Regions from separate parts of the Comamonas testosteroni genome, predicted to be linked through region 4. Evidence: predicted binding sites of a transcription regulator. Region 4 holds the regulator's gene; each other region holds the start of a gene.
What was found. The regulator LexA, encoded in region 4, represses DNA repair genes until DNA is damaged. The targets are predictions, from matches to a motif close to ACTGTATNNNNATACAGT.
Positions count from the first base shown of each region.

Region 1: a site for LexA is predicted at 2,360-2,377, ahead of recA (recombinase RecA). Genes of this name have one in related genera too.
Region 2: a site for LexA is predicted at 3,609-3,626, ahead of F0P97_RS12415 (VRR-NUC domain-containing protein). Genes of this name have one in related genera too.
Region 3: a site for LexA is predicted at 2,065-2,082, ahead of F0P97_RS06400 (DNA topoisomerase IV subunit B). Genes of this name have one in related genera too.

Region 1 is NZ_CP043568.1:5,917,377-5,922,801, forward strand. Features, by position in the region: gene F0P97_RS27255 (hypothetical protein) at 1-483, opposite strand, end outside; gene recX (recombination regulator RecX) at 535-1,011, opposite strand; gene recA (recombinase RecA) at 1,193-2,302, opposite strand; gene F0P97_RS27270 (MarR family winged helix-turn-helix transcriptional regulator) at 2,441-2,932, shown strand; gene F0P97_RS27275 (response regulator transcription factor) at 3,042-3,719, shown strand; gene F0P97_RS27280 (sensor histidine kinase) at 3,829-5,271, shown strand.
Region 2 is NZ_CP043568.1:2,732,035-2,737,459, reverse strand. Features, by position in the region: gene F0P97_RS12420 (ATP-dependent DNA helicase) at 1-1,863, opposite strand, end outside; gene F0P97_RS12415 (VRR-NUC domain-containing protein) at 1,860-3,533, opposite strand; gene F0P97_RS12410 (carboxymuconolactone decarboxylase family protein) at 3,747-4,076, shown strand; gene F0P97_RS12405 (potassium transporter Kup) at 4,128-5,425, opposite strand, start outside.
Region 3 is NZ_CP043568.1:1,403,588-1,409,012, forward strand. Features, by position in the region: gene F0P97_RS06390 (SDR family oxidoreductase) at 1-310, opposite strand, end outside; gene F0P97_RS27800 (hypothetical protein) at 353-484, opposite strand; gene F0P97_RS06395 (MFS transporter) at 501-1,697, opposite strand; gene F0P97_RS06400 (DNA topoisomerase IV subunit B) at 2,116-4,086, shown strand; gene F0P97_RS06405 (lytic transglycosylase domain-containing protein) at 4,143-5,009, shown strand; gene parC (DNA topoisomerase IV subunit A) at 5,050-5,425, shown strand, end outside.
Region 4 is NZ_CP043568.1:3,650,033-3,655,457, forward strand. Features, by position in the region: gene adk (adenylate kinase) at 1-563, shown strand, start outside; gene F0P97_RS16790 (asparaginase) at 840-1,823, opposite strand; gene lexA (transcriptional repressor LexA) at 1,906-2,577, shown strand; gene F0P97_RS16800 (hypothetical protein) at 2,747-3,169, shown strand; gene F0P97_RS16805 (hypothetical protein) at 3,589-3,834, shown strand; gene F0P97_RS16810 (universal stress protein) at 3,979-4,440, shown strand; gene F0P97_RS16815 (hypothetical protein) at 4,747-5,130, opposite strand.

The DNA of each region.
Region 1 (5,425 bases), 2.3 Mb from region 4:
CCCGTTGCCCACCCAGGGCTGCAGATGCTCCATCGCCGCGCCCACGGTGAGCAGGTCGGCCGCCTTGTGCAGGGCCTGATGGGCACTGGGCAGGGCCTCGATGCGCTGTGCCAGCATGGCCGCCAGACGCTCGGCCAGGCCCTGGCCGTAGCGCGCCACCAGCTTGCCTGCCGCGCGGGCGCGGCCCAGCTGCAGACCGACCATGAGGTAGGCGGGGATGATGAAGATCAGCACCACGGCCACCAGCAACGGGGGCGACATCAGCAGGCTGATCACGGCGCCGTAGATGCCGGTATGTGCCGAGGCATGAATGCCTTGGCCAGGATCGGCCATCAGGCGGGAGAAATAGAACACGGCCGCGCCGCAGCCCAGCACCAGGGCTAGCAAGGCACCCAGCATCAGGCCGCCCAGCAGCGATTTGCCGGCACTCAGACCCACGCGCAATGCGGACGGAGTATCAGAATTCGAGGCAGTTGAGGGCATGCATTGTCCTTTCCATCACGGAGTCAAACGGTCGCCGGCTACGTGCAGTTCTCAGCCCGCGTCATCACTTTCGTCGAACGCCGAGTATGGAGCTTCGCGCAAAACCCGCGATGCCACGGCAGAAGAAAAGCCGCGCGAAGCCATGAAGCGCAGCTGCTTGGCTTTTTCCTTGATATCGGCAGGCGGCGTACCAAAGCGCTTGCGCCACAGCTCGCGGGCGCGTTCCAGCTCGGTATCGCGCAGTTGGTCGCTCGCGTTGCGCACCACTTCATCGTCCAGCCCTTTGCTGCGCAACTCCTGCACCAGCCGCGCCGTGCCAAAGCGACTGGACTTGCTGTGAATGACGGAATCCACCACCCGCTGCACGCTGATGAAGCCGCGCTTTTCCAGCTCGTCGAGAATGGCCTGCAGGTCATCACCCTCTTCCACATAAGGCGCCAGCTTGCGCTGCAGCTCCAGCCGCGAATGCTCGCGCTGCCCCAGCAGCTTCAGGGCTCGGCCTTTGAGTGAAAGCTTGGCAAAGCTCACGACACATCTCCAGAAACAAAAAGGCGCAGGACGAACCTGCGCAAAGATGGCAAACCTTTTGAGCAATGAGGCCCGCACTCAAACACTGGCGCTCACCAAGCCAGGGACATCAAGCAAGGGCCGCATCGCAGCGAGGATGTCGTCCCCTTTCGCGAAAGGCGCATAGCGCCTCAGGGAAGAATCAGCCTTCAATCACTCCGTCCTTGTCCACCTTGCCCTTGCCGCCCTTGACAGGCTTGGCTTCGGCAGCCGCTGCACCTTCCACAGGCAGCAGCTTGATGCCCAGGCTATCGCGCACCTTGTTTTCGATTTCGATGGCCAGCGCGGGGTTCTCGCGCAGGAACTCACGCGAGTTGTCGCGGCCCTGGCCGATTTTTTCGCCGTTGTAGGCATACCAGGCACCGCTCTTTTCCAGAATCTTGGCGTTCACGCCCATGTCCAGAATCTCGCCTTCGCGGCTGATGCCTTCACCAAACAGAATGTCGAACTCTGCCGTCTTGAAGGGGGGCGAGACCTTGTTCTTCACGACCTTGACCTTGGTTTCGTTGCCGATGGCCTCGTCGCCCTTCTTGATGGTGCCGGTGCGGCGGATATCCAGACGCACGGAGGCATAGAACTTCAGCGCATTGCCGCCGGTGGTGGTCTCGGGCGAACCGAACATCACGCCGATCTTCATGCGGATCTGGTTGATGAAGATGACCATGCAGTTGGTCTTCTTGATGGTGGCCGTCAGCTTGCGCAGGGCCTGGCTCATCAGGCGGGCCTGCAGGCCGGGCAGGGCGTCGCCCATCTCGCCTTCGATTTCGGCCTTGGGCGTCAAGGCGGCCACCGAGTCGATGACGATCAGGTCCACGGCACCCGAGCGCACCAGGCTGTCGCAGATTTCCAGGGCCTGCTCACCGGTGTCGGGCTGGCTGATCAGCACGTCGCTGAGGTTCACGCCCAGCTTCTGGGCGTAGCTGGTGTCCAGCGCATGTTCGGCGTCGATAAAGGCGCAGGTGCCGCCCTGCTTCTGCATCTCGGCAATGACCTGCAGCGTCAGCGTGGTCTTGCCCGAGGATTCGGGACCGTAGATTTCGATCACGCGACCACGGGGCAGACCACCTACGCCCAGAGCGATGTCCAGACCCAGAGAGCCGGTGGAGACGACCTGAATGTCTTCGATGGCTTCACCTTCACCGAGCTTCATGATGGTGCCCTTGCCGAACTGCTTTTCGATCTGGGCCAGGGCTGCAGCCAGGGCTTTGGCTTTTTCGCTGTTGGCGTCGTTGGTCTTGGCGATAGCGTTCATATCAGGCTCCGGAGTAGGTGAATGACTGTCTGTGGCCAGTCCTGTTTTTGCATTCAGGCTGGATGCTTGAACAGTAGTTTAGAGGCCAATACTGCATATTTATTGAAATATTTAGTCAGTTTGCCTTACTATTTATCCATGTCAGAAATAGCCCACGTCACCCCGCCCGCCGATGCCTGGCGCCAGACCCATCTGGGCCGTTTGCTCGGCCATGCCATGCGCCGCTTCGATGCGCGCGTGCTGCAGCTCATGGCGCGCGCAGTGGAGGTGCCGCTGGCGCTATCCAACCTGGCGGCGCGCGACAAGGTGGGGGCAGCCCATATCCACATCACACGCCATCTGTCGCTGGCAGGCGACCGGCTCACCGATCTGGCCGACAAGGCCGGTATGACCAAACAGGCCATGGCCGACTTGGTGACGCAGTGCGAAGCCTGGGGCCTGGTCACGCGCGAGACCGACCCGCATGATGCGCGCGCCAGGCGCGTACGCTTCACCGATGCCGGTCTGGCCTGGTTGCAGGCTTTTCACGACGCCGTAAGCCAGGCCGAGGCCGAGTTTCGTGAAGCCGTGGGAGCGGATGTGGCCACCGTGGTCGCGCTGGGCCTGGAAGCCTATGCCGAAGGCTACTGAGATTCGACACCTGTAAGCGGCTGTCGAGAATTGCCCCGAACAGCCATGGGCCATCCCTACAATGGCAGCAAAAGTGCAAACAGGCACACATAACAAGCAGGAGACACACATGCGCATACTGATTGCCGAAGACGACCAGGTGCTGGCAGACGGCCTGCTGCGCACGCTGCGCAGCTCGGGCGCCGTCGTCAGCCATGTGGCCAATGGCAGCGAGGCCGATACCGCCTTGCTGACCAGCAGCGAATTCGATTTGCTGATTCTCGATCTGGGCCTGCCCAAGGTACACGGCCTGGAAGTGCTCAAGCGCCTGCGTGGGCGCGGCGATGCGCTGCCGGTGCTGATTCTCACGGCCGCCGATTCGATCGAAGAGCGCGTACAGGGCCTGGACTATGGTGCCGACGACTACATGGCCAAGCCGTTTGCGCTGTCCGAGCTGGAAGCGCGCGTGCGCGCCCTCACGCGTCGCGGCATGGGCGGCGCCAGCTCCACCATCAAGCACGGCCCGCTGGTCTATGACCAGACCGGCCGGGTCGCCACCATCGACGGCAAGATGGTGGAGTTGTCGGCGCGCGAGCTGGGCCTGCTGGAGGTGCTGCTGCAGCGCGCAGGCCGTCTGGTCAGCAAGGACCAGCTGGTGGAGCGTCTATGCGAATGGGGCGAGGAGGTGAGCAACAATGCCATCGAGGTCTATATCCACCGCCTGCGCAAGAAAATCGAGAAAGGCCCGATCCGCATCGCCACCGTGCGCGGCCTCGGTTATTGCCTGGAAAAGATAGCTCCCCCCTGAGCGGCTGCGCCTAGGCGGCCCCGCCGCTTCCCCCGAGGGGACGATGGCCTTTGCTGCGGGGCGGCCCTTGCTGGCCATCCCTGAGTTGGAATACGCCAGTTTTACAAGCATGAAAATCTTTCAGCGTGAGCAGCGATCCCTCTTTGGCGAGATCCTCGACTGGATGCTCACGCCACTGCTGCTGCTCTGGCCCGTGAGCCTGGCGCTGACCTGGCTGGTGGCCCAGGGCCTGGCCAACAAGCCCTTCGATCGCGCGCTGGAGTACAACGCCCAGGCCCTGGCCCAGCTGGTCATCGTTCAGCGCGGCAAGGTGCAGTTCAATCTGCCGCAGTCGGCCAGCGAGATCCTGCGCGCCGATGAATCGGACACGGTGTTCTTCCAGGTCAGCGGCACCAGGGGCGAATATCTGGCCGGCGAGCGCGACCTGCCCCGCCCACCCGCCGTCGACGAGGACACGCCCACCGGCTCGGTGCTGCTGCGCGATGAGGAATACAAGGGCATCGATCTGCGCGTGGCCTATATCTGGGTGCGCATGCCCCTGCCCGGCGAGCCCAACGCCCTGGTGCAGGTCGCGGAAACACGCGAAAAGCGCAGCGTGCTGGCCACGGAAATCATAAAGGGCGTGATGCTGCCGCAGTTCGTCATCCTGCCGCTGGCCGCCCTGCTGGTCTGGCTGGCGCTGGCGCGCGGCATCAAGCCGCTGCACCGGCTCGAAGAACGCATACGCGCGCGCAAGCCCGAAGATCTCTCGCCCATCAATCACAAGGATGTGCCGCTGGAGGTGGTGCCGCTGGTCGATTCGGTCAACGATCTGCTGCAGCGCCTGCACGACTCCATCGCCACGCAGAAACGCTTTCTGGCCGATGCGGCCCACCAGCTCAAGACCCCGCTGGCAGGCCTGCGCATGCAGGCCGACCTGGCCCAACGCGAGGGCACCAATACCGAAGATCTCAAACGCTCGCTGGCGCAGATCGGCCGCTCAAGCATGCGTGCCACGCATACTGTCAACCAGCTGCTGGCACTGGCACGGGCCGAGAGCGCCGTGCCCGCCATGCAGGGCTGCAACCTCGTGCGCATCGTCACCGACGTGGTGCAGGACTGCCTGCCGCGCGCCATGGACAAGCACATAGACCTGGGCTACGAGGGTGCCGGTGCCAGCACGCCCGGCGTCTGGCTCAACGGCAATGCCACGCTGCTGACTGAGCTGGTGCGCAATCTGGTGGACAACGCCATCAACTACACACCATCGACCAGCGAACAGCCAGGCATGGTCACCGTGCGCGTGCAGGCCGATCATTTCGGCCAGATCCTGCTGCTGCAGGTCGAGGACTCCGGCCCCGGCGTACCGCTGGGCGAGCGCGAACTGATCTTCCAGCCCTTTTACCGGGCACTGGGCTCCGAAGCCGACGGCTCCGGTCTGGGCCTGCCCATCGTCATGGAAATCGCCCGTCAGCATGGGGCGCAAGTGCTGCTGCAGGATGCCAGGCCCGGTCATGCCCCACCGGGGGCGCTGTTTACCGTGCGCTTCAAGGCCATGCCGGGACAGCAGTGAAGCGCAACCTAAAAATGCACCAATTCGGTGCCAGCCAAGGCTGAAAAACCGCGCCAGGCTTGGCTTTGCGCCCGCTTGCCCCGATTCCCGTAACGGAAACTGCGTATCTGGCAAGTTCTCGCTTACCCTAGAATCAATTCGATCATGGGTTGTC
Region 2 (5,425 bases), 920 kb from region 4:
GGTCAGCGATGCCTCGCGATCTCGCCAGCGTGTAGAGATATGGCCTGCGATATGCACCTGCAACTGCCGGGCCGCAAACGGCGCCGGAACATCCAGCCAGGCCGTATCCGCAGGCAGACCCAGCAGATCGCGATAGAACTGTGGTGGACTCAGGGTGCCCGAAAACAGCACCGTGGCCTGTGCAGCCCCATGGCGCGCCGACAAATGCGGCGCGGGCACCACATTGCGAATGCACAGCGTGGATGCCGGCATACGCACTCTGCTCGCACGCTGCAGCGGCGTGGCCAGTTGAATATCAAACAGAGCATGAGGCCCGAACTGATCGGCCAGCGCCTGAAAGTGCAGCAGTTCCCAGTAAAAATCCAGCAAGGCATGGTCGGCAAGCGCAGTTTGCCCTCCTGTGGCCGCATGACCGGCTATCTCCTGCTCAGCCAGCTGATCCGCTATTGCACCTGCGGCTCGCTGCATGGCGCCCAGCAGCGCGCCAGGAATGCTCTCGTAGCTTTGGTAACTGGCCTGATCCTGGGCCTTGTTCAACGCCTGCCACTGGCGCTGCAGTGCATCGAGTGCCTTTTTGACAGCACCCGTCGCGCCTTGGCGGGCCTGCGCCAGATCAAACTGGGTCAGCGGTGCCGTGTACATGCTGCGCGCGCGCTCCAGCAGATTGTGCGCCTCATCCACCAGCACGCCCACGCGCCAGTCCTGCTGCAAGGCCAGCGCATAAAGCATGGCGGCACTGTCGTAGTAATAGTGGTAGTCGGCCACCACCACATCGGCCCAGCGCGCCAACTCCTGCGACAGGTAATAGGGACAGATGCCATGTTCCAAGGCCAGAGTCCGCAACGCCGGCGCATCCCAGAGCGGCAGTTGCAGCGCCTGTTGCCTGGCCGCAGGCAGTCGATCAAAGAATCCGTGCGCCAACGGACAGGACTCTCCATGGCAGGCCTTGTCGGGATGCTCACAGGTCTTTTCGCGCGCCTTCATGTCCAGGACGCGCAATGGAGCGACCGATGCCGATGCCGATGCCGATGCCGGCAAGGCTTGCTGCAGCTGGACTAGCGCATGCAGCGCCAGTCCATGGCCGGTGCCCTTGGCAGTGAGAAAGAACAGCTTGTCCAGACCGGCTGCATCAGCCTCCGAGGCACTCTTGGCCGTGACTGCAGCCATGCTCTTGAGCATGGGAAAAATCGTGGCCAGGGTCTTGCCGATGCCGGTCGGGGCCTGAGCCATCAAACAGCGACCGCCTGCGCTGGCATGAGCCGTGCGATAGACGGCCACGGCCAGCTCCCGCTGCCCGGCTCTGAAGGCCGGCATGGGAAACCGCAGCTGCGCCATGGCCGCATCGCGCGCCCTCCGATGGGCGGCCTCGCTGCGTGCCCAGTCGAGATAACGGGCACATTGCAACTTGAAAAAGGCTTGCAGTTCGGTGGCAGAACACTCTTCCACCAGCACGGTCTCCTCTGCGCTGCCGATCTGGAAATAAACCAGCGCCAGCTTGATCCGCTCAAGGCCGCGCTCCTGACACAGCAAATGACCGTAGACCCTGGCCTGGGCCCAATGCAAGGCCCGGTGATGAGGGCGCACGCCGTCGAGCCGGCCCCGGTAGGTCTTGATCTCTTCGAGTTGCTGCTTGGCGGCATCAAAGCCATCGGCCCGGCCGCGAACCTGAAGCTCTTCGAACCGGCCGCTGAGCGCCAACTCCGCCTCGTAGCCACCCGCTTTCTCACGCCGTTTTTGCACCACGGCATGGCCTTCAATGCCCTCTAGCGCACTGGGGGCGGGCGTGAAGCGCAGATCCAGATCGCCGCTGCGCGCCGTGAACTCGCACAGCGTGCGTACTGCCACGCTAAGCGCAGGCTTCATGGCGCGCTACCTTCGTCACGCCACTGTACATGGCAGACGCGCACGGGAATGCCCTGCTCCGTGCAATAGGCCAGCCAGCGAATCTGGTTGTCCTGCAGCTTGTCTCCCGGCGCTTTGACTTCCACCATCTCGTAGCGTGAATCGGCATCGGACCGCCGGGGCCAGAAGCGCACCAGATCGGGAAAGCCGGTGCGGTTGGCTTTCACGTCCAGCAGCAGCCGTGTGAACAGAATCCGCAGATGGGCGGCAGGCATGCAATCGAGCGCCAGCTCCAGCAGCTCTTGCGTCAACGTGCCCCAGAACACGAACGGCGACTGAACGCCTTGCTTGTCGGCAAAACGCTGGCGAATCGTGGCCCGATAGCGACCGTCCTCCAGCTCGGCCAGACAGGCGCCAAACAGGGGCTGGCGACGCGGCACAAAATCCGGTGCGCCCAGATCGGCCGGCCCACTCTGGAAAGGATGAAAAAACGCCCCCGGCAGCGGCGCAAAGATGGCGGGCCAGCACAGCAGACCGAATAAAGAGTTGACCAACGCGTTCTCCACATAGAACACGGGCGCATCGGCGCTATGCCAATAGGCTTGCAGCGCGTACTCCACCGCCATGGACTGGGCGGGTCGGTCCAGCTGCACATCGCTGCGCAGGGCCGCCACGGCCGGGGCCAGAGCAGGCTGGCGCCCCGCAGCCACCAGTCCCAGGCTGCGGCTCAGACGCGGCAGCATGCGCGCCACGCGCTGACGCTCCTCCTCGCTTTCAGGCGCGGCTTGCGCCTGGCTGGCAAGAGCCAGCGCCTGATCAAAGCACTGCATGCGCTCCAGCACGCGAATATGACGGTGGCGTGCACCCGCATAGCGGCTGGCCCCATAGGCCTGAGCTGCCAGCGACCAATCCTGCAGCCTCTCGCAAACCTGGCCAAGCTTCAGCAAAACCTTGGCCCTGCGCATGTCCAGCCATGGGTTCTCGCTCTTATTCTCAATAAGAGCAGGCAGCAATTGTGCGGGCTCCACGCCTTCATCGAGAGCCTGACGCCGGGCCGATATTTCCAGATAGAATTCCAGATCTTCGCGGCGCTGAAACGCACGCGAGCCAGCATCCAGCGCCACCGGCTCGTAGCGGAAAATACCGAGGTCGGCCAGCACGAACTCCGACCAGTCCTGGTAGAGATTGCCAAAGAACATCAGCCGCAGACGCGCTCCCAGGTCGCCCACCATGACGCGCCAGACAGGTTCCACGGCCTCAGGATGCCAGACGGCATAAGGCCGGGACTCGGGTTGTCTCTCGGCCAGCAGTTGCAGCATCTCGGCCTTGGGCATGGAAGAGCACAGCTCAAAGCCGGTCAAGATCTGCAGCAGCTCGGGTTTGGTGTGCAGGCCAAATAGTTCGACCACCTCCATGGGCTCGGTGGCACTGAGCAAGCCACGCTCCAGCAAGGGCGCAGCGGCATCGACCGTCACCGGAATCTCCTCATAAGCCAGCTTGCCAGCGCGAAACCAGGGCCCACGCCGCATCAGCATGCGTACCAGCAGCGCCCTGGAGTTCTGCGGCAAGCGCGCAAAGCCGGCGATGAAATCGGCTTCCTGCTCGCTAAGCAGATCGCCATAGCGCTGCGCCAACCAGTCCAGCGCCTGCTGGAAGTTGTGCAGATAGTAGAAGCGGTGCGGCGGAAGAATGGCGGCTTGGGATTCGGTCACGATGACGCGTTACAAAATGCTCGGCGAGAAGATGGGTGGATGCCTACGATGAGACCTGTATTTTCATACAGCTCGAAAATCCCTGCAGATTCACCCACCCATTGATCGCTGCTCAGCGGACGAAATGCTTGCAGCTTGAATGCCCGATGACAGTGGCACACAATCAAAGCTTCATTCAACAAGGAGCAGGCAATGCTGGACTGGAACGAATACCGCAAGGAATTGGCAGGCAGGCTGGGAGAGTTTTCCGAGTTGAGTCCAGGCACCATGGAGGGCTACAAGACCCTGTCCGGCGCGGGCAAGAAGACCGGTCATCTCGATGCCAAGACACGCGAGCTGATTGCCATTGCCGTGGGGGTGACCACGCGCTGCGACGGCTGCATCGCCGTGCATACCAAGGCTGCCAAGGCAGCCGGTGCCAGTCGGGAAGAAATTGCCGAAGCCCTGGGTGTGGCGGTGGCCTTGAATGCGGGCGCCGCCATGGTCTACTCGGCGCGTGCCCTGGACGCCTTGGACGAATAAGACCCTAAAGATATGGCAGCCAGCGCCTGTCTGGCTAGCCATACCTGGCCGTCAAAGCACAACCTGCGTGCCCAGCTCCACCACCTGGTTGGCTGGCAACTTGTAGTAAGTCGCCGCGCTGGCCGACTGCCGGGACATCCAGCCAAACAGAGCGCAGCGCCAGGCGGAAAGACCGCCGGGCCCATCCACAACCTGCACCCTGGCCACAAAAAAACTGGTCGTCATGGGGTCGAGGTTCGGTATTTCGCCATCGACGTCCGGCGCAATCCGCTGGAGCGCCGCCGGAATATCAGGCTGCTCGCGAAAGCCGAAGTGCATGTCCAGTGCCCAGACCCCATTGCACATGGGCTTCAGTTGCAGGCGCTCGCCATCATGCACATAGGGTGTGTTCTCGTTGATCACATGGAGAAACACCGTCTGCTCGTGCATGACCTTGAAATGCTTGAGGTTGTGAAACAGCGCATTCGGCACCAGCTTGGGATCGGAAGTCAGATAGACCGCCGTGCCGGATACCACCGGCACGCCGCTCATGGGCGAGCTCATCAGATCGCTCATGGGAATATCAAGGCGACGGCGATGTTCGGCCACCAGCTGGGTGCCGTCGCGCCATGTCGTCAGCGCGATGAAGATGATGGCGCCCAGCGTCAACGGCAGCCAGCCGCCCTGCTCCAGCTTGGTCAGGTTGGAGGCAAAAAAGCCTATCTCCAGCACCGCAAAACAGGCCAGCGCTGCCAATGTGACAACTCTTGCGCGGCTGCGCCCCAAATAGACCACAAAGCCCACCAGCATGGTGGTGATCAGCATGGTGCCCGACACGGCAATGCCATAGGCCGCCGCCAATGCCCCCGAGGACTTGAAGGCCAGCACCAGCGCGATCACGGCCAGCAGCATCAACCAGTTCACGCTGGGGATATAGATCTGCCCCTGCTCCTGATCGGAGGTGTGCAATACACGCACACGCGGCAAATACCCCAGACGGCTGGCCTGCAGCGTCATGGAATAAGCCCCCGAGATGGTCGCCTGCGAGGCAATCACCGTGGCAGCCGTGGCCAGCACCACAAAAATCAGCAACCAGGAGGGAGAAGCCAGTAAAAAGAAGGGGTTGCTGGCCGCAGTCGCATCGCGCAACAGCAGCGCGCCCTGGCCAAAGTAATTGAGCATCAGGGCCGGAAACACCAGCCCATACCAGCCCAGACGCACGGCCCGGCTGCCGAAGTGGCCCATATCGGCATAAAGGGCCTCGGCACCTGTCATGGCAAGAAACACGGCCGATAGCAGGAAGAAGGCCTTGTCCGTGTGTTGCACGGCGAAGCGAAGCGCATGAAGCGGGTTGACGGCCTGCAGCACCA
Region 3 (5,425 bases), 2.2 Mb from region 4:
CTTGTGCGCTGACCTGTTCGAACAGGGCATGGGCCGAGACCCCGGCGTTGTTGATCAGGGCGTCCAGCCCGCCAAACTGCTGCACGGCGGCGTCGATTAGCGCGCGGCACTGGGCCTCTTCGCTCACATCGGTGGGAACTTCCAGCACCTGCGCCCCCAGGGCCTGGCATTGTTCTGCCACGGCTTGCAGATTGCCGGCATTGCGCGCGGCCAGCGTCAGCTGCAGCCGGCTGCCATGGGTTTGTGCCAGCTGGCGGGCCATTTCGGCGCCTATGCCGTCCGAGGCTCCGGTGATGATGATGCGGGCCATGCTCTCTCCCGGCCATGCCGCCCGGGCGGCTTGCCCAAGAGCTCAGAAGCAGGCCCAGACCTGGTCTGCCAGTGTGAGCATGAATTCCGGTTGCAGATACAGGGCAAACACCGCCAGCAGCAGCACGAGCACGGCACACCAGATGGAGATGCGTTGCCAGAGTTTGAGCTGCATGGTGGTGTCTCCGGTATCAGGCGGCGCTGGGCGCGCGTCGCACAATGGCTGTCTCGCGCACGGGCAGGTTCACGACGGCGGCAAAAATGCCCAGGGCAATCGAGATGTACCAGACCATGTCGTAGTTGCCGTTGATATCGTAGAGATAGCCGCCCAGCCATACGCCCAGGAAGCTGCCGATCTGGTGGCTGAAGAAGACAAAGCCGCCCAGCATGGACAGATGCTGCACGCCGAAGATCTGGGCGATGGTGGCATTGGTCAGCGGCACGGTGGACAGCCACAGAAAGCCCATGGCGGCGCAGAAGGCATAGACCGACCAGGGCGACAGCGGGGCCAGCAAAAAGGCCACGGTGGCCACCGAGCGCAGGCCGTAGATGCCCGACAGCAGATAGCGCTTGGGCAGCTTCTGGCCCAGATTGCCGGCCAGATAGGTGCCGAAGATATTGAACAGGCCGACCAGGGCCAGCGAATAGCTGGCCACATGGGGCGCCATGCCGAAGTCCTTCAGATAGCTGGGCATGTGCACTCCGATGAACATGACCTGGAAGCCGCAGACAAAATAGCCCGCCATCAGCAGCAGAAAGCTGGGGTAGGTCCAGGCTTCCCTGAGCGCCTGGCCCACGGTCTGCTCGCGCTTGATGGGCGTGCTGCCGCCAAAGCCCGGCTCCCGCAGGCCAAAGGCCAGGGCGGCGATCAGCAGCGCGAACAGCGCCAGTATCAGCAAGGCATTGGACCAGCCGAACTGCGCGATCAGCTTGCCCTCCACGGGCACCATGAAGAACTGGCCGAACGAGCCTGCCGCAGCGGCCACGCCCATGGCCCAGCTGCGCCGCGCCACAGGAATCTGCCGGCCCAGCACGCCGTAGATCACGGCATAGGTGGTGCCGGCCTGGGCCGCGCCGATCAGCACGCCGGCGGTCAGCAAAAACACGGTGGCATCGGGAGACAGCGCCATGCCGGCCAGGCCCAGCGCATAGAGGATGGAGCCGCCGATCAGCACCTTGAAGGCGCCGATGCGGTCGGCCAGCATGCCGACGAAGATGCCCAGGATGCCCCAGGACAGGTTCTGCACGGCAATGGCCAGGGAAAAGTTCTCGCGCGTCCAGCCCATCTCCTGGGTGATGGGCTGCAGCCAGAGGCCGAAGCCGTGGCGTATGCCCATGGAGAGCGTGACGATGGCGCCACCGCACAGAAGAATCTGCGCCATGGACATGGGGGCTTGAGTTGTCTTTGTAGTCATGCCGTGTGTGCGAAAAAAGGCTTGGGGGCGGTCAGCACACCACTGTAACGAAACCCGCTGTTTTGCGCCTGCACAGCTCGTCACATGCGTGGCAGTCCGGCCTGCCAGAATGCGATGGCAGTGCCGGGTTGCCTGGATGCACAGCGAATCAGAAAAATAAAAAAAGTGAGCGTCTTGCGTAATATTTGTAAAGGATATAGGTAAAAAAACTATATGAAATATATGAATTACATGAGGTTAAAGCTATCTTTTTGATAGTCTTCTCTACGATAAAGATCCGGTAAAAACACGTTGCCAAGACAGATGTTCGGGCTTTGTGCAAGAGTATTGGGAGTAAACAACTGTGAATTTATCCAGCTCTCATCTGGAGAGGCTACTACAATCCGCCCCCATGGCAGTCAAACCGTCCAACGAATATTCCGAAGGCTCGATCCGCGTTCTCAAGGGTCTGGAGCCTGTCAAACAGCGTCCCGGCATGTATACGCGCACCGACAACCCCCTGCACATCCTGCAGGAGGTGATCGACAACGCGGCCGACGAGGCGCTTGCCGGCTACGGCAAGAAAATCAAGTTCACCATGCATGCCGACGGCTCCTACAGTGTGGAAGACGACGGGCGCGGCATTCCCTTCGGTCTGCACCCCGAGGAGAAGGCCCCCGTGGTGGAGCTGGTGTTCACGCGTTTGCACGCGGGCGGCAAGTTCGACAAGGGCAATGGCGGCGCCTACAGCTTCTCGGGCGGTCTGCACGGCGTGGGCGTGTCGGTGACGAATGCGCTGGCCACGCGCCTGGAGGTGCAGGTGCACCGCGACGGTCAGGTGGCCACGCTGGTGTTCTCGGGCGGCGACGTGATCGAGCCGCTCAAGGTGCGCCCTCTGCAGGCCGGCGAGCGCAAGCAGGGCACGACGGTACGTGCCTGGCCCGATGCCAAATACTTCGAGTCCTCGGCCCTGCCCATGGGCGAGCTGGTGCATCTGCTGCGCAGCAAGGCCGTGCTCATGCCCGGCGTCGCCGTTTCGCTGATCAACGAAAAGTCGCGTGATACCCAGAGCTGGCAGTTCAAGGGCGGTCTGCGCGACTATCTGGCGCAGAGCCTGCATGGCGAGCCCGTCATCCCCCTGTTCGAAGGCGAGGGCTTTGCCGACAAGAACAACGACAGCTTTGCCGAAGGCGAGGGCGCGGCCTGGTGCGTGGCCTTCACCGAAGACGGTGCGCCGCTGCGCGAAAGCTATGTCAACCTGATTCCCACCACCGCTGGCGGCACGCATGACAGCGGCTTGCGCGACGGCCTGTTCCAGGCCGTCAAGGCCTTCATCGACATGCACTCGCTGCTGCCCAAGGGCGTCAAGCTCATGCCCGACGACGTGTTCGCGCGCGCCAGCTATGTGCTCAATGCCAAGGTGCTCGATCCGCAGTTCCAGGGCCAGATCAAGGAGCGCCTGAACTCGCGCGATGCCGTGCGTCTGGTCTCGGGCTTTGTGCGCCCGGCGCTGGAGCTGTGGCTCAACGAGCATGTGGACTGGGGCAAGAAGCTGGCCGAGATCGCCATCAAGGCCGCCCAGACCCGCCAGAAGGCCGGCCAGAAGGTGGAAAAACGCAAGGGCAGCGGCGTGGCCGTGCTGCCCGGCAAGCTGACCGATTGCGAGAGCAAGGACATAGCCGTCAACGAGGTGTTTCTGGTCGAGGGCGACTCTGCCGGCGGCAGCGCCAAGATGGGCCGCGACAAGGAAACCCAGGCCATCCTGCCGCTGCGCGGCAAGGTGCTCAACACCTGGGAGGTGGACCGCGACCGGCTGTTCGCCAACAACGAAATCCACGATATCTCGGTGGCGATCGGCGTGGATCCGCATGGCCCCAATGACGAGCCCGATCTGTCCGGCCTGCGCTACGGCAAGATCTGCATTCTCTCGGATGCGGACGTGGACGGCTCGCATATCCAGGTGCTGCTGCTGACGCTGTTCTTCAAGCATTTCCCCAAGCTCATCGAAGCCGGTCACATCCATGTGGCGCTGCCGCCGCTGTTCCGTGTGGACGTGCCTGCGCGCGGCAAGAAGCCGGCCATCAAGGTCTATGCGCTCGATGCGGGCGAGCTCGATGCCATCATCGAGAAATGCGCCAAGGACGGCGTGCCGCGCGAGAAATGCCAGGTCAGCCGTTTCAAGGGCCTGGGCGAGATGAATGCCGAACAGCTGTGGGAAACCACGCTGAACCCCGATACGCGTCGTCTGCTGCCGGTGCAGTTCATGAATCTGGACTTTGCACAGTCGGAGGCCGTGGTCACCAAGCTCATGGGCAAGGGCGAAGCCGCCGCTCGCCGCGAGCTGATGGAGCTGCATGGCGATGCCGTGGAGGTCGATATCTAGGCGGGGGCGTTGCCAACGCCTGCACTAGCGGCCACTACCGGCCGATGGAGCCAGCCATGCACAAGCCAATGTTCGATGTCTCAACCAGCCAGCTGCCTGCGCGCGGCGGGTTCGCGGCTGTGCGTTTGCGACGTGCGATGGCGGCTGCCTTGCTGGTGGGCTCGGGCTGGCTGGCCCTGGCGCCGGCGGCACATGCCGATCTCTGGGCCTATGTCGACGAATTCGGCGTCACGCACTTTGCGGCCGAGGCGCTGGATGAGCGCTACAAGCTGTTCTTCAAGGGCGAGCTCTACGACAGCAGCCAGCCGGGCCTGCAGCTCAAGCAGGACTCGGCGGCCGAGGGGCTCAACGCCCGCACCCGTATGCAGAGCTTTTTCGAGGTCTCGCCGCGCTACAAGAGCGTGAGGCCGCATCTGCAGAAGGCGGCCGAGAGAACCGGCGTGGACTACGACCTGATCAAGGCCGTGATCGCCGTGGAGTCCGGCTTCGATGCCCAGGCCGTTTCGCCCAAGGGCGCTGTCGGCCTGATGCAGCTGATGCCGGGCACGGCCGAGCGCTTTGGCGTATCGGCCAGCAAAAAGCGCAGCATGCAGCAGCAACTGGCCGACCCGGCCGTGAACGTGCCTGCCGGCGCGCGTTACCTGAGCTATCTGATGGACTTGTTCCCGGGACGGCTCGATCTGGTGCTGGCCGCCTATAACGCGGGCGAAGGTGCGGTGCAGAAATTCGGCAAGGCCATTCCGCCCTACAAAGAAACAATGAATTACGTCAAGGCCGTCACCGGCATCTACGAGCAGCTGCAGGCAGCGCGGCCCCTGAGCGGGCGGCTGGCTGCGGCCAGCCCGGCTGGCCGCGGCGGCTCCCGCATACGCATGACTCTGCCGGGCGCAGCCTCTGCGGCTGCGGACGCGCAAATACCTTGAGTCGCCGGATCGGCGCAATTTGGAAAATCACAAAGAATTCATGAGCGATCAAACCACACTGGATTTGTCTCAACAAGCCGCTGGCGATGCACTGGACCTGGGTCAATACGCACAGCGCGCCTATCTCGAATACGCTTTATCGGTGGTCAAGGGCCGCGCCCTGCCGGATGTCAGCGATGGCCTCAAGCCCGTGCAGCGCCGCATTCTCTATGCCATGGACCGCATGGGCCTGGGCTATAGCGGCCCGAACGGCAATACGGCGGCCAAGCCGGTCAAGAGCGCCCGTGTCGTCGGCGACGTGCTGGGCCGCTTTCACCCGCACGGCGACCAGTCGGCCTATGACGCACTGGTGCGCATGGCGCAGGACTTCAATCAGCGCTACCCGCTGGTCGACGGGCAGGGCAACTTCGGCAGCC
Region 4 (5,425 bases):
GCGACATGCTGCGCGCGGCCGTCAAGGCTGGCACCCCTCTGGGTCTGCAAGCCAAGGCCGTGATGGACGCCGGCCAGCTGGTCAGCGACGATCTGATCATCAACCTGGTCAAGGAACGCATTGCTCAGCCGGACTGCGCCAAGGGTTTCCTGTTTGACGGCTTCCCCCGCACCATTCCCCAGGCCGATGCCATGAAGGCTGCCGGCGTGAAGCTGGACTATGTGCTGGAAATCGATGTGCCCTTCGACGCCATCATTGAACGCATGAGCGGCCGCCGCAGCCACCCCGCCTCGGGCCGCACCTACCACGTCAAGTTCAACCCTCCCAAGGTGGAAGGCAAGGACGACGTGACCGGTGAAGACCTGGTGCAGCGCGAAGACGACAAGGAAGAAACCGTCAAGAAGCGCCTGGACGTCTACAGCAGCCAGACACGTCCCCTGGTGGACTACTACAGCAACTGGGCCAAGGCCGATGCAGCAGCGGCCCCCAAGTACCGTGCCATCAGCGGCACAGGCAGCGTTGAAGAAATCACCGAGCGCGCTCTGGCCGCTCTGGCTTCCTGATCGCCCAGATCACTCGCGCGTGGAGCCTTGCCGCCTTTTCGCGGCCAGGCATCTCTGGGCAAAAAAGGCCGGTGTCCTCACCGGCCTTTTTTGTTCTTGAAGCTCGTGCTCCCGCCCTTCCGGCCGACATCAGTCCGGTGCGAAAAAGCTGCACCGAGGATGGCATTGGAGCCATCAATATTCATAGCTGCCTGCGCCTACACTCATTGGATTTCAGACCCAAACAGCATAAATACTCTGTATCAATGAAGGCCAGCAGCTCTCATAATAAGAGCATCAACCTAATGCGCGAGGCCAGCCCATCAGCTCCAGCATCAGGCTGATTCTGGCCTTGGCCGCCGGCAGGCTGCTCATAAGGCTATCTCGCGCTCCCTCGGCATGCACCACCTGCCCCTCCTCGCACCGGGTCGTGATGCGCAAAGCCATGCCCTGCGCCTGCGCCCAGTCCAGGGCTGGCCCCAGCGCCTCATGGATAGTGCCATTGCCCGTGCCGACCACCACCACGGCACGCACGCCTGCCGAATTCCAGGCCTGCATCACCGCCAGCGCCACGGCGCTGCTGCAGCCCGCATGGCTATGAAGCAGCTCCACCAGGGGCCAGTGATCTGCGGGCGGTAAAGCGATTGCAGTGGAGCTGGCCGCAACGACCCGGGGCAGGCCGCCCGTTGCCCAGCGCAGCCGCCCCTCCTCCACCCAGCCCTGCGGGCCGGCGCCACTGCCATCAAAGGCATCCACACGGTAGGGATGCACCTTGCGCACCTGGCGTGCACTGAACACCCGACCCGCCACCACGGCAAGCACACCGCGGCCAGCAGCCTGCGTGTCGGCCGCACAGGCCACGGCATCGCGCAGATTGCCAGGGCCGTCGGCCGAAATCGCTGTCGCCGGGCGCATGGCGCAGGTCAGCACCACGGGCTTTGCCGGGTGCAGAACACATTGCAGAAACCAGGCGGTTTCCTCCAGGGTGTCGGTGCCGTGGGTGATGACAATACCGCTCACATCATCACGCGCGAGCAGCTCGGCACATCGCAGCGCGAGTGCATGCCAGGTCGCGTGATCCATATCCTTGCTGTCCAGCTGCGCCAGCTGCTCCGCCTGCAGCGACGCCGCAGCAACGCCTTCCAGGTCCGGCACGGCCTGCAGCAGCTGAGCCACGCCCAGCTGGGCCGCACGGTAGCCCACACTGGTGCCAGCCTGCTCGGCAACTCCGGCAATCGTGCCACCGGTGCCCAGGATGACGATATTTTTGTCACGTTCCACTTGCAGTCCTCTTCAAACTGATTAAAAATACAGGTACTGGATGAACACACAGTATTCATCATCGATCGATCAAGGAATGCCCATGGACCACCCCAAGCTCACTCCCCGCCAGCAGCAGATTCTGGACCTCATCCAGTCCACCATCGCTCGCACGGGTGCGCCCCCTACCCGGGCCGAGATTGCCAGCACCTTTGGCTTCAAGTCGGCCAATGCTGCAGAAGAGCATTTGCAGGCACTGGCACGCAAGGGCGTCATAGATCTGGTCAGCGGCACATCGCGCGGCATTCGCCTGCGCGCCGATACCGTGCGCACCATCAATGCGGCACGCGGCGCCAGCTTTGCGCTGCCGCTCACGGCCCTGGCCCCGCTGGTGCTTCCCCTGGTCGGCCGCGTCGCTGCCGGCTCGCCTATTCTGGCCCAGGAACATATCGATCAGAGCTATTCGGTCGAGCCCAGCCTGTTTGCCGCCAAGCCCGATTACCTGCTCAAGGTCCGCGGGATGTCCATGCGTGACGCGGGCATCATGGACGGCGACCTGCTCGCGGTACAGGCTACGCATGAAGCGCGCAACGGCCAGATTGTGGTGGCCCGCCTCGGTGACGACGTGACCGTCAAGCGCTTCAAGCGCACGCCTCAGGGCATCGAGCTGCTACCCGAGAACCCAGACTACAAGATCATTCACGTCGATCCTGAAGAGCCGTTCGCCATCGAAGGCCTGGCCGTAGGCCTTATCCGCAACAGCATGTTCATGTAACGGGCAGACGGCGTCCCTCCGTCTATGCAGCCGAGGCACCGAGCCTCCTTCCCTCTCAAGCCCAGGTGGTAGGCGCGAAGCCGTTGAGCTTCGCCCTGGGCGGAGCTTTGCCGAAAGAACGCAATCCTGCCCTTATCCATGCCGCGAGGTCATCAAAAGGAGTTGCCAAATGGGATTCGCCACATCACTGCAGGCTTTGACACGCCTGACCATGAAAGGCCTGCCTGCCACGCTGTCGCCCAATCCGAACTTCAGCTCCGATGACGCAAGCGAAGCCGCTGCAGAGCCCGTATCCTTCACTGCCAATCGTCCAATGGCGAAGCAGATCGGCATCCCTGTCATGCGCGCCAACCGCGGCCGCAGTCGCCTCGGCAGCAATACACTTCGCCCGCAGGCCTTTGCTGCGACCCCAGAGCTTCAATCGCCAATAATCGACCAGTCGACACAAGCAGCTTCTCCACGACTTCTCAAAATCGTGCAGCGAGAACCGCGCAGGCAACCCGAATGCCTGCTGATCTGCGGACGCATGGCCGATGTCTGCGCCGCGCTGGAGCGTATGGCACTCCATGAGCAAACGGCCCCGCAAGTCTGAAAGCACAATGAGGTTTGCCTGCCTGCACTTATGCAGCCCCGAACCCGACCCGAAATAGGCCTGCAGGCAATGTAACAGGGCTTCCATATGCATCCAACAAGAAGCCATCGCAACGCTCTTGGCCCATCGGCCGGCAGATATGGCGCCAGACAACGCTGCCAACAGTGCATAGGCGAAAAACTCGATGTCGCCAAAACAGACCCTCAGTATTGGCGCCGAACGATCTGGATCGCCATGTAAATTATTTGCTGATGCTCTGCCTGCCCCTGCCCGCCGGAGCGCATTTTGCACAAGCCTCGCAGCCTTCTAAACTCCTTGTCAGGCACGAATATCCGTCAGAACAGATACCCGGATCAGGGTATTGCGGCACCTCTTCGACAGTGGAAACATTCATATACACATGTCAACGAGGGCGTCTTATGAGTGCCTACCGCAAGCTCTTGCAGCACATACAGGCCAAAGACGCCAATGGAGACCTGCGCCTGATTCTGGTCTATCAGAGTTTTGATGAGATCGACATGCCGCATGGCGTCTCCATACGCCCGTCTGCCATTTACTTTGAAACTGCCGATCACCAGGAGGTCAACTGGCTCAATCCACAGCAGTTCGAGATAGAGGCCACTGGCGAAATCCTCAATCGCGTTCCTCCTTCGCCCGAGGAATGAGACGATTCGACGAGACCGCCCCTTGTTACAGAGTCTTACCTCCTGTCTGCAACTCTGCTGCATTCAAAAACTAGGCATTGCGCGGCTCCAGGTATTGGAATAAATTGATTTCCAGGCACATCTTCCGGCATCAGGAGGTTGAACATGTTCAAGCACCTGCTCATTCCCACCGATGGCACCAAACTGTCAGAGGCTGCCGTGCGTGCTGGCGTTCTGCTTGCGCGTGAACAAGGCGCCAAGGTGACCGGCCTGTATGTCATGCCCGATTACCGCGCCATCATCTACGGCGCAGACGCACTGCTGACTTACAACAGCGCAGAGTTCGAGCGCAGTGCCAACAGCGATGCAGATGCGGCTTTGCAGTTCGTTGACCAGATTGCCAGACCTGAAGGCGTACCCTGCAACTTTGTGCGAGTCACCCACGCCTCTGTTTACCAAGCCATTGTTCAGCAGGCGCAGGAATTGCAATGCGACCTGATTTGCATGGCTTCACACGGTCGCAAAGGTATCGGCGGAATTTTGCTGGGCAGCGAAACCCAGCGCGTTCTGACCCACAGCCATGTCCCGGTGCTGGTACACCGGCCTGCCTCAACCGGCAAACATTAAGGAGCCAGAAATATCGAATGGCAGTCCTGCCTGTCGCACGCTCGCCTCGATACAAGGCGGGCACAAGCGACTTGCAAGTCATGGCTGCAAAATGCAGGCCCGCAAGTCAGAAGTTGCTGGCCGCACCCGATGGGGCAACCTGTCAACCGTTCAAACGCGTCAGCAACAGTGCAAGAGCGATAAACGGCGATTGAGGCCAAAGTAACGCCTCTGCCAACTATTCAAATGCATTGACTGTGTGAGCTGCAGAACCGGATCGAGAGGACCCCGAAACTTGCCCGCCTTGCGCGGGCATTTTTTTGGCTGCTAGGCACATCGCTCCGATACTTCTCCCAATCGCTCACGATGCCCAGGCAAGGTGAACAGAATCTGGAGATTCTGCGAGTCCATTTGCTGCACCACGATGGAGCCGTCTTCGTGCAGATAGATCCGCACAGTGTGTTCATCATCCAGATCCCAGTGCGCAACGCTCGTATTCACCCCCCGCCAGCCATGCTCCTCGCACAGCCGACGCCGGCGCAAGGCCTTCAAAAATTCCTGCGAAGCACCAAGCTCTGCATTGGTTTGCACCCAGCTGTCGATCACCAGCTCATAAGCCATCTGCTGCGTATGGCAAGGCTTGGCCAGCTTCATATGCCTGATCCAGGCATCTAGACGGGAGGCAAAAGTGTATTGCAGGTGGTGGGACATGGGCTTTTTTTGAATTCAGTAGTGCATCGGGCCAGATCGCCGCTTGCACATCAAAATCAGAATTTTCCTACGCCCAATTTACCGAAAAGTGCAGCAGAAACAAAATCTACATCACCAAAAGGTTCAGGGTTTAACACTGCTTGATGACTGACCTGAGAGACAACTGGCAACGCGAGACTGGCCAGAGCCACGGTGAACCCTGAGCCTGCACGATGACATATCTCAGGATTGGATAAGCTGGCTCCGGGACGCTTGCCAACTGCTCAGCCACCGCATTGCCAAGTATTTCGTGAGT